DNA from 2 places in the Bacteroides muris (ex Fokt et al. 2023) genome. Region 1 is predicted to be linked to the other one. Evidence: riboswitches for the same ligand, from Rfam matches in the RefSeq annotation. Region 1 holds a riboswitch; the other holds the start of a gene.
The links. A riboswitch is a leader RNA that binds a small molecule or an ion and turns the genes downstream of it on or off. The one in region 1 is predicted to bind thiamine pyrophosphate.
Positions count from the first base shown of each region.

Region 2: another riboswitch for thiamine pyrophosphate. It lies ahead of thiS (sulfur carrier protein ThiS); the one in region 1 lies ahead of M1B78_RS09985 (TonB-dependent receptor).

Region 1 covers NZ_JAMZEE010000021.1:762-5,188, reverse strand. The annotation lists gene M1B78_RS09985 (TonB-dependent receptor) at 1-1,764, opposite strand, end outside; TPP riboswitch at 1,801-1,896, opposite strand; gene M1B78_RS09980 (mechanosensitive ion channel family protein) at 2,017-2,868, shown strand; gene M1B78_RS09975 (alpha-L-fucosidase) at 3,133-4,427, opposite strand, start outside.
Region 2 covers NZ_JAMZEE010000046.1:5,159-9,585, reverse strand. The annotation lists gene thiC (phosphomethylpyrimidine synthase ThiC) at 1-218, opposite strand, end outside; gene M1B78_RS15320 (thiazole synthase) at 231-1,007, opposite strand; gene M1B78_RS15315 (thiamine phosphate synthase) at 1,041-1,676, opposite strand; gene thiS (sulfur carrier protein ThiS) at 1,682-1,879, opposite strand; TPP riboswitch at 1,950-2,040, opposite strand; gene M1B78_RS15305 (hypothetical protein) at 2,116-2,658, opposite strand; gene fabD (ACP S-malonyltransferase) at 2,770-3,657, opposite strand; gene M1B78_RS15295 (NUDIX hydrolase) at 4,053-4,427, shown strand, end outside.

The DNA.
Region 1 (4,427 bases):
GTTGCTGGCCATGGCTTCGCCTATCTCGTTCAGCTCTCCCGTCAGTACCAGCTGATCTTTATAATCCATATAGTAGAAGTTGGCACCTGCATGGAGCCATGAGTTGGCAAAGGTATATCCCAGTTCGTAGTCGAACAAGCGCTCAGCCTTGGGATATTCGGTGAAGTAGCCGTCGGTGTAGTTGTTACGTGTCGGCTCTTTATGGGCTACGCTGAACGAACCGTACAAGCGGTGATTGCGGTTGAGTTGCCAGGACAGTCCGGCTTTCGGGTTGAAGAAGTCAAAATCTTCATCGATGTCCAGCTTTTGCATTCCCGGAGTGGCGGCAGTCCAGTTGTACTTGTCGTTCAGTCCGTTTATCTTGTAGTTGATGTGGCGGTATTGTAGGTCGAGATAGGCGCTTAGGCTGCTTATCAGGTCATAGTTGGCTTTCAGATAGATGTTTCCGTCGTTCTTTGTGGCGTTGTTGCGATAGTAGTCGTGGTCGGGGTTCAGGTGGCCAATATAGTTCTTTACCCAAAGCACCCGGCCGAAGTGGTCGCCGTCATAACGGTTCAGGGCACCGCCCAGTGAGGCATGCAAACGGTTGGATTTATAGCTTACGGAGAAGATTCCGCCTCCCATCCTGTTGTCCATCGCTTTCTTACGGATAAGGTCGCTTTCTTCTACCTTGCTGCCATTGCATTCGAAAAATGACATACCGTATTCAGCCAAAGAGCGTTCGCCTTTATATTCTTGATAGTATCCGTCGCCTTTGGTGTAGTGCAGGCCGACGTTCAGATTCCATTGTGAAGTGAAGTTGTGGTTGAGGAGCAGTTGGTAGTTCTTCTGTGTATAGTTGTCGGTCTGGTCGTTATAGAAGTGCAGGGCGCCTCCTTCGTTCGTGAGGTAATGTTTCTCTCCGTTGTCGTCTTTATAATATTCTTTGCCGTACACGTTGCCTTCCCGGTCGGTGGCGTACATGAAGCCGCAGGAATTATAACGCCGTCCGTAGCGTTCCATCTCCTCCTTGCTGGCGTAGTTCCATGCGTGGTAAGTGCGCTCTTTGCCGGCAAAGGTTATCAGCTTGATGGAGGTATTGTCATTGTAATATCCTCCTTGCAGGTAATAGGAGTTTAGGCTTACGGACGCCCGGTCTATATATCCGTCCGTGCTGATGTTGGAGAGCCGTGCATCGAACGACCAATGATTATTGATGAGTCCTGTTCCCACTTTCACCGTTTCCTTGTGTGTATTGAAGGAGCCGTAGGAACCGTTGAACTCTGCGTAGGGTTCCATGGAGAAATCACCCGTCTGCATGTTGATGCTGGCACCGAAAGCCCCAGCTCCGTTTGTTGAGGTCCCTGCTCCGCGTTGCACCTGCATGTCTTTGACGGAGGAGGCAAAGTCCGGCAGGTTGACCCAGAACACCGTGTGGCTCTCGGCATCGTTGATGGGGATGCCGTTGGCGGTGACGTTGATGCGCGTGCCGTCTGTGCCGCGGACCCTCAGCGTGGTGTAACCTACTCCCGCACCGGCATCGCTGGTGGTAATGGCGGAGGGCGTCATGCTCAACAGATACGGCAAATCTTGTCCGAAATTCTGTTTTTTCAGTTGTTCTTTTCCGATGTTGGTGAATGCCACCGGTGTGCTGCTGGTGGCACGCGTGGAGATGACCTCCACTTCTTGCAGGTTCACCACCCGCAGGCTGTCTTGTTCCCGTGTCTGCGCACAGACACTCAGTGCTGCCATCAGGAGGCAGGCTGCCATTGCATGTCTTTTCATTTGCAATTGTTTCGTTTAGATGAATACAGAAAAGGGGAGACTTTTCTCGTTTTTCCCTCCGCCGGCACTACCCGGATCAGGTCAATGGGTATGATCTCAGCCCGTCGTATTAGGGCACCCCTTAGTTGAAATCGAGGGCAAAAGTAGGGAGTTCCGTCGAAAAAGACAAGCTAAGTGAACGAAAACCTGAGTTATTTGTTAATTTTGTACGCTTAATTTCAAAAAAGTATAGTTATGTTATTATCCTTATTCATGGCAACTTTTGCCATCCAAACTGCTGACGATGGTTTCAGCAAACTGCAAATATTTCTTCAGCAATTGATAAATTGGAGTGTGGATGCCGGTGGGCGCATCATTGGGGCTGTCATCATTTTTGTGGTGGGGCGATTCTTGATATCCCTTCTCCGGAAAATGCTGGCGAGATTATTGGAAAAAAGGCGTGTGGATGCCAGTATCCAGAGTTTTGTGAAAAGTTTGGCCAATATCTTGCTGACCGTTCTGCTGATTATTGCCGTTGTCGGCAAGTTGGGAGTGGAGACCACTTCATTTGCAGCTTTGTTGGCATCTGCCGGTGTGGCTGTTGGTATGGCACTTTCCGGAAACTTGCAGAACTTTGCGGGTGGATTGATTGTGCTGTTGTTCCGTCCTTTCAAGGTAGGCGACTGGATTGAAAGTCAGGGCGTGTCCGGAACGGTACGTGAAATCCAAATCTTCCATACGATTTTGACCACAGCCGATAATAAGGTGATTTATATCCCCAATGGCGCGTTGAGCAGTGGGACGGTGACCAATTACAGCCGTGAGGATACGCGTCGTGTAGATTGGGTAATCGGGGTGGAATACGGTGAAAATTATGATAAGGTGGAAAGCACCGTGCGTCGTATCATCTCCGAAGACAGCCGTATCCTGAATGTTCCCGAGCCGTTTGTCGCCCTTCATGCCTTGGATGCCAGCAGCGTGAATGTAGTAATCCGTGTCTGGGTAAAGAGTGGCGACTACTGGGACGTATATTTTGATATGAACAAGAAGGTTTACTCCGTATTCAACGAAGAGGGCATCGGCTTCCCGTTCCCACAACTTACGGTGCATCAGGCGAAAGAGTGATTAAGAGCATAGTGGGCTATGTGACGAGCAAAAGAAGGAATACAAATCTTGATTGCTCTTCGTGTTTTTTGAAGGCGAAAAGCTAATATGATTTTAGTTTTTCGCCTTCGTGCTTCTAAGAATCTGTTTTAATCTTATTCAGCATTTTTTGGGAGCATAGCGAGCTATGTAACGAATAGAAAGGGGGAAACAGGCTCTAGGTTTTATTTTGTGCCCATTCATTTCCCTCTATTTATTGCTCAAGGGTTCCCTTTATCTCCCAGGTTATAAAGCTTGTTGCAAAACTGTCAAAGCAAATATGCCGACTTCCGCAATAGAAGTGCAATTCTTTGCATTGATTTCCATCAGCGGCTCTAATTTGAAATATCTGCCGTTATAACTTCTTTCGAATTGTACGACATTAGGTACAGGATTGTGCATGATGTTGCTGAATTCACCATGGGTAATGCATTTTGTCCATTTCTTACCGTCATTACTTACATAAAAATTATATTTGTAGATTGTTCCATCTAAGTTTTCATCGGTAGCAGGGGCATAGCTGAAACCAGTAATTTCTGTTTCACTGCCTAAGTCAACCACCAATGGAATCAATCCCTCTGTACGCCAAACGCTCTGAAGATTTCCGTCTATGGCTTTACCGGCTTCTTTGTCATCACCAACGATGTGGTATTGAGAAATTGGCACATTACCCAACTTCACTTTGGCATTAGTGTTCGAGAGTGGTTGTGCATAGAATAGTCCGGCATTTAGAAAATTGGCTTTGCCTCGTGCCGAACGAATAGTCAGTCTTACTTTTTCCGGTTGGCATGAATCAAAACGTATCAGGCGTTTATAGCCTACGGTGGTGCCTTCTGCCAGTTTATGCCATGCATTGTCCATCCATCCTTCCAATAGGAAATCTTCTACTCGTTGCCCTTTTGCTATATCCTCCTGAAGCATAAAAGTATTGACCAGTGCGTTTGTCTGAACTGTAAATTCTCTTGATTCTCCAGAGGAAGCCTGCCAATATGAGTTTCCCTTTTTCAGGAAATTGTCATTGAACGTATTTTTCAGATAACTGGCAAATTCATTCAACCGGAGACGATCTGTTTCATGAATCAATCCTCGTTTGTCAGGTGGTATATTCAGTAGCAATACAGAATTATATCCTACCGATTTAAAATAAATATCCACTAAATGTGACAATGGCTTTACTTGCTCATTTTGGTCTGCATGATAAAACCAACCTGGTCTGATGGATACATCTACTTCTGAAGGATACCAATAAAGTTCCGATGCACGTGCCAGTACCTCTCTACCTCCCAAATCTTTTGAACGGTTAAAAATGCCTATCTCCTTATTCCTTTGTTCGGAGTGTGTATAAATACCAGGAGTAAGTACCGTGGCACTCCATTCTGTTTCACGGCCAATCCCTTTTTCGTTGCCAACCCAACGCACATCGTCGCCCATGATGGCAGTTACGGCTTTGGGCTGCAAACTGCGGATTGTCTTCTCGATGGCAGCCCAGTCATAGATTTGCTTCTTTCCGTTCGGTCCCTCACCATTAGCACCGTCAAACC
Region 2 (4,427 bases), on a different contig from region 1:
AGTCCTTTCTTTAAATCCACTTCGATGGTCGGGTCGCTGAACGGTCCGCTGGTATCATACACATACACTTCGGGGTTAGGAGTAATTACTTTTTCTCCATCTACGAAGTTCGTGCTGGGCACTTGTTCCACTCTGCGCATAGCTACGCGCAATTCGGGAAACAAAGTACCCGGCAAATATACTTTCTCGGAACGGGGGAATTTTATCTTCTGGTTCATTTCATTATCAGGTTATAAGTTCAAGAATGCTGTCAGCGGTGAGCTGGCTTCCGCAACAAAATTATCGGCTTGTATGCCCAGACCTGCTTCGTATGCCATGCGCCCTGCCTCTACAGCCTGCTTGAAAGCTACCGCCATAGCCACGGGGTCGCCTGCTACTGCGATGGCAGTATTCACCAGGCAAGCCGAAGCGCCCATTTCCATAGCTTCTGCCGCATGGCTCGGGGCACCGATACCGGCATCCACCACTACGGGGATATTGGCTTGCTCAATGATTATTCTCAGAAAATCCCTTGTTTGCAGTCCTTTGTTTGTGCCGATAGGAGCACCCAGCGGCATGACGGTGGCGGCACCAGCTTCTTCCAGCCTCTTGCACAGCGTGGGGTCGGCTTGGCAATAGGGCAGTACCACAAATCCTAACTTGACTAATTCCTCCGTAGCTTTCAGCGTTTCCACGGAATCCGGCAACAAGTAGCGAGGGTCGGGGTGTATCTCCAGTTTCAGCCAGTTCGTGCCAAAAGCCTCACGCGCCATCTGTGCGGCAAAAACAGCTTCTTCGGCATTGCGCACGCCGGAAGTGTTGGGTAAAAGCTGGATGCCGGGATGCTGTATGTGCATCAGCATATCATCCTCCTTATTATCCAGTTCGATGCGTTTCATGGCCACTGTCACCATTTCTGTACCGGATGCCAGGATAGACTGCTCCATCACTTCATCGGAATTGAACTTCCCGGTTCCCAAAAACAGACGGGAGTTGAATTCACGTCCCGCAATCATTAATTTTTCCATATCAGTATTGTGTTTTTCGATAACTCCTTCATTTTATAAATTCATGATTCTTTTCATTTCATCTGCCGGACTGTCTGCATGCAGTACCGTACCGGAAAGGGCGATTCCGCTTACGCCCGTCTGCATGATGGCGGGAATATCCGCTATGGTTATTCCACCGATGGCTACTATCGGAAGGTGTATATTCTTCTCCTGCATCCGGCGGATGATAGTTGTATATCCTTCCAGTCCCAATATCGGGCTTAGATTCTTTTTGGTCGCGGTGTAGCGGAAGGGGCCGCAGCCTATGTAGTCGGCACCGTCCTTGTAGTGTTGCAGTACATCTTCAAAAGTATTGGCAGTACCGCCTATGATGTACTCTTCGCCCAGCATCAGGCGTGCATCGGCTATGGGCATATCTTTCTTTCCAAGATGTACACCGTCGGCATGCAACTCCTTTGCCAGTTCCACATGGTCGTCAACGATGAAAGTGGCTCCGTATTGCCGACAAAGGGCTTGCACCTCTAAGGCTACGGGTTTTATCACTTCCACCGGTGTGTCTTTCATGCGCAGCTGCACCCAGCGACAACCGCCTTCGAGGGCTATGCGTGCAGCATCCGAATACGAATATCGTTCCGTATAATGCGTAATGAACTGTATCCCTCCGTTTTTCAGTTTCTCGTCCTTCATCTTCCTTATCCTCCGCAAGCTGCTTTGATGATGATGATGGACATATATTCCCTCAGGGCACATTTTGTCCATTCCGTGCGGAGAACAATGCGATTGTCCACGGCCACGGCAATGCCTTGCACCGATAGGGCAAGTTCCTCAATAAGTTGTGAAAGGGTAGTGGCGCCGGTTTTCACTTCCTTGTTGTTGACCAATACTTTCATTTTTCTGTTCATTAAAGAAATAAAACAATGGAAGTAAATACAAAGAAGTGCCGTAACGGCAAGTTCAGTGAAGAAAGAAATATCCAATTCCTACGGCAGTACTAACTGCATCAGGTTCGAGGGTATAATCTCAGCCCGTCAGGGCACCCCTTTGTCTTTACAGCAACAAAGGTAAGGGAAAAACGGAAATAAAAAGCAAAAGAACGTACTTTTTTATTGCAGCAATTACTTTTTGTTTATTCGCGCTTTTTTGTAGCATGTATCTTTTTCAGTGTATTCCGAATAGTGGTTCTGACTCCTGTTGAATATAAACCAGGTTCTGTGTTTTCCAGTATCAGTTGTAATTCCTGCAGCAGTTCCGGCTCTTTCCTGCAAAGCAGATAGGCCATTCTGATAGAAAGGGCTTGCACTCCTATGCTTTCGTGCGGAGACAGCATGTGATCCAGACAGTAATTCAGCAAATTGACGGAGAGTGGAGCAGTGATGGGAGTATTATACAGTATAGATAATAGGAGACGTTTGGAACCGTCGTGTGTACAGTCTATCAGCCGTTGAATGATTTCATCGTACAGTGGAATGAACCAGTCGGGATGGATTTCGCTCAATTTCTCGCATACCCATATAGCCCGCCATGATACTGTCTGTTTCGCGTCGTATGTCAATCGGTATATATCTGCAAAATACTCGGGGCAGAGGCATACCTCGTGTACCAGAGAGTCTATCGACAACTTATGAATAGGAACTGCCAAGGTATTTCTGAATTCCATTATCTTTTCCATATATCCTATTTTTTTTGCTGTCAGTGGCAAACATAAAGAAATGATTCACTAAAACAAGAAAGGCTGTCTATTTGGAGAAAGACAGCCTTGAAAAATACTGAATTTAAAGAATTATGCAATCCCGTGAGCTATTGTTTCCGGTGCAATCTTTTTGATAAGACCCTGCAGCACTGCACCGGGACCACATTCTGTAAAATCGGTAGCACCATTGGCAACCATGTTCTTCACTGTCTGTGTCCAACGTACCGATGCCGTCAGCTGAGCCACTAGGTTCTTCTTGATTTCTGCCGGGTCAGTATGAGGCATAGCGTCTACATTCTGATATACGGGGCACTTCGGAGCATGGATTTCTGTTGCATTGATAGCTGCTTCCAATTCAACTTTGGCGGAGTCCATCAACGGAGAGTGAAATGCACCGCCTACCTTTAACGGCAAAGCACGCTTGGCACCTGCGGCCTTCATCAGCTCGCAAGCCTTGTTGATACCTTCTATGGAACCGGAGATTACAATCTGTCCCGGACAGTTATAGTTGGCTGCCACGCAAACTTCACCTTCGGCACTTACCTGGGCGCAGATTTCCTCTACCTTTTCATCCGGCAGGGCAATGATGGCTGCCATGGTGGAGGGGTGTGCCTCGCAAGCCTTTTGCATAGCCATGGCACGGGCATACACCAGTTTCAGACCATCTTCAAAGCTCAGTGCACCGGCAGCAACCAATGCGGAGAATTCGCCCAGTGAATGACCGGCGGTCATTTCCGGCTTAAAGTCATCGCCCATGCAGAGGGCGGAAATAACGGAATGAAGGAATACGGCAGGTTGGGTAACTTTAGTCTGACGCAGGTCTTCATCTGTCCCGTTGAACATAATATCAGTGATACGATATCCGAGGATATCATTTGCTTTCTCAAAAAGTTCCTTGGCTAATGTCGAATTTTCGTACAGGTCTTTTCCCATGCCAACGAATTGGGCACCTTGCCCCGGAAATACAAATGCTTTCATATTTACTCGTTTTTTAGTGTTTAAATAAAAAGTGCTGCAAAGGTAGAGGTTTTTCTGATATTCACCGCACAAACGGATATTTTTGTGCAATACCCTTACTTTTAGGGAAAAGCTAAAATACAATATGTATGTCTGGAACTTCTATGGTGCCCGAATGCTGAAATACTTATAAATGAAATACTTCCTCATTATCGTTCTTCCTACAATTAGCCCCCTGTGTATTCTGGTAAATTACATATTGTATCTTATACGATAATATCCTAAAATGATATTGTATAAAGTAAGATATGTATTTATTTGAAAAATAATGCTTTATAACATTATAAAAATATTCTTTTTCTTTGTTGCAAATTAGAAAAACCTATTTATATTTGTAGCGCTTAAAGAGACATATTATGCAAAACATAGAACAAAAAACACCGTTGGCAAACAATCATATCTCTGTGGACTGTGTGGTGATTGGTTTTGACGGAGAACAGCTGAAGGTTCTGCTGGTTAAGCGTGCAGGAGAGGAACAAGGAGAAGTCTTCCATGATATGAAGCTTCCCGGAAGTTTGATTTACATGGATGAGGATTTGGATGAAGCTGCCAAACGGGTATTGAATGAATTGACGGGACTGAAGAACGTCAACTTGATGCAGTTCAAGGCATTCGGTTCAAAAAACCGCACGAAAGACCCCAAAGATGTGCATTGGCTGGAGCGTGCCATGCAGTCAAGGGTAGAACGCATTGTTACCATAGCCTATCTTTCTCTGGTGAAGATAGACCGC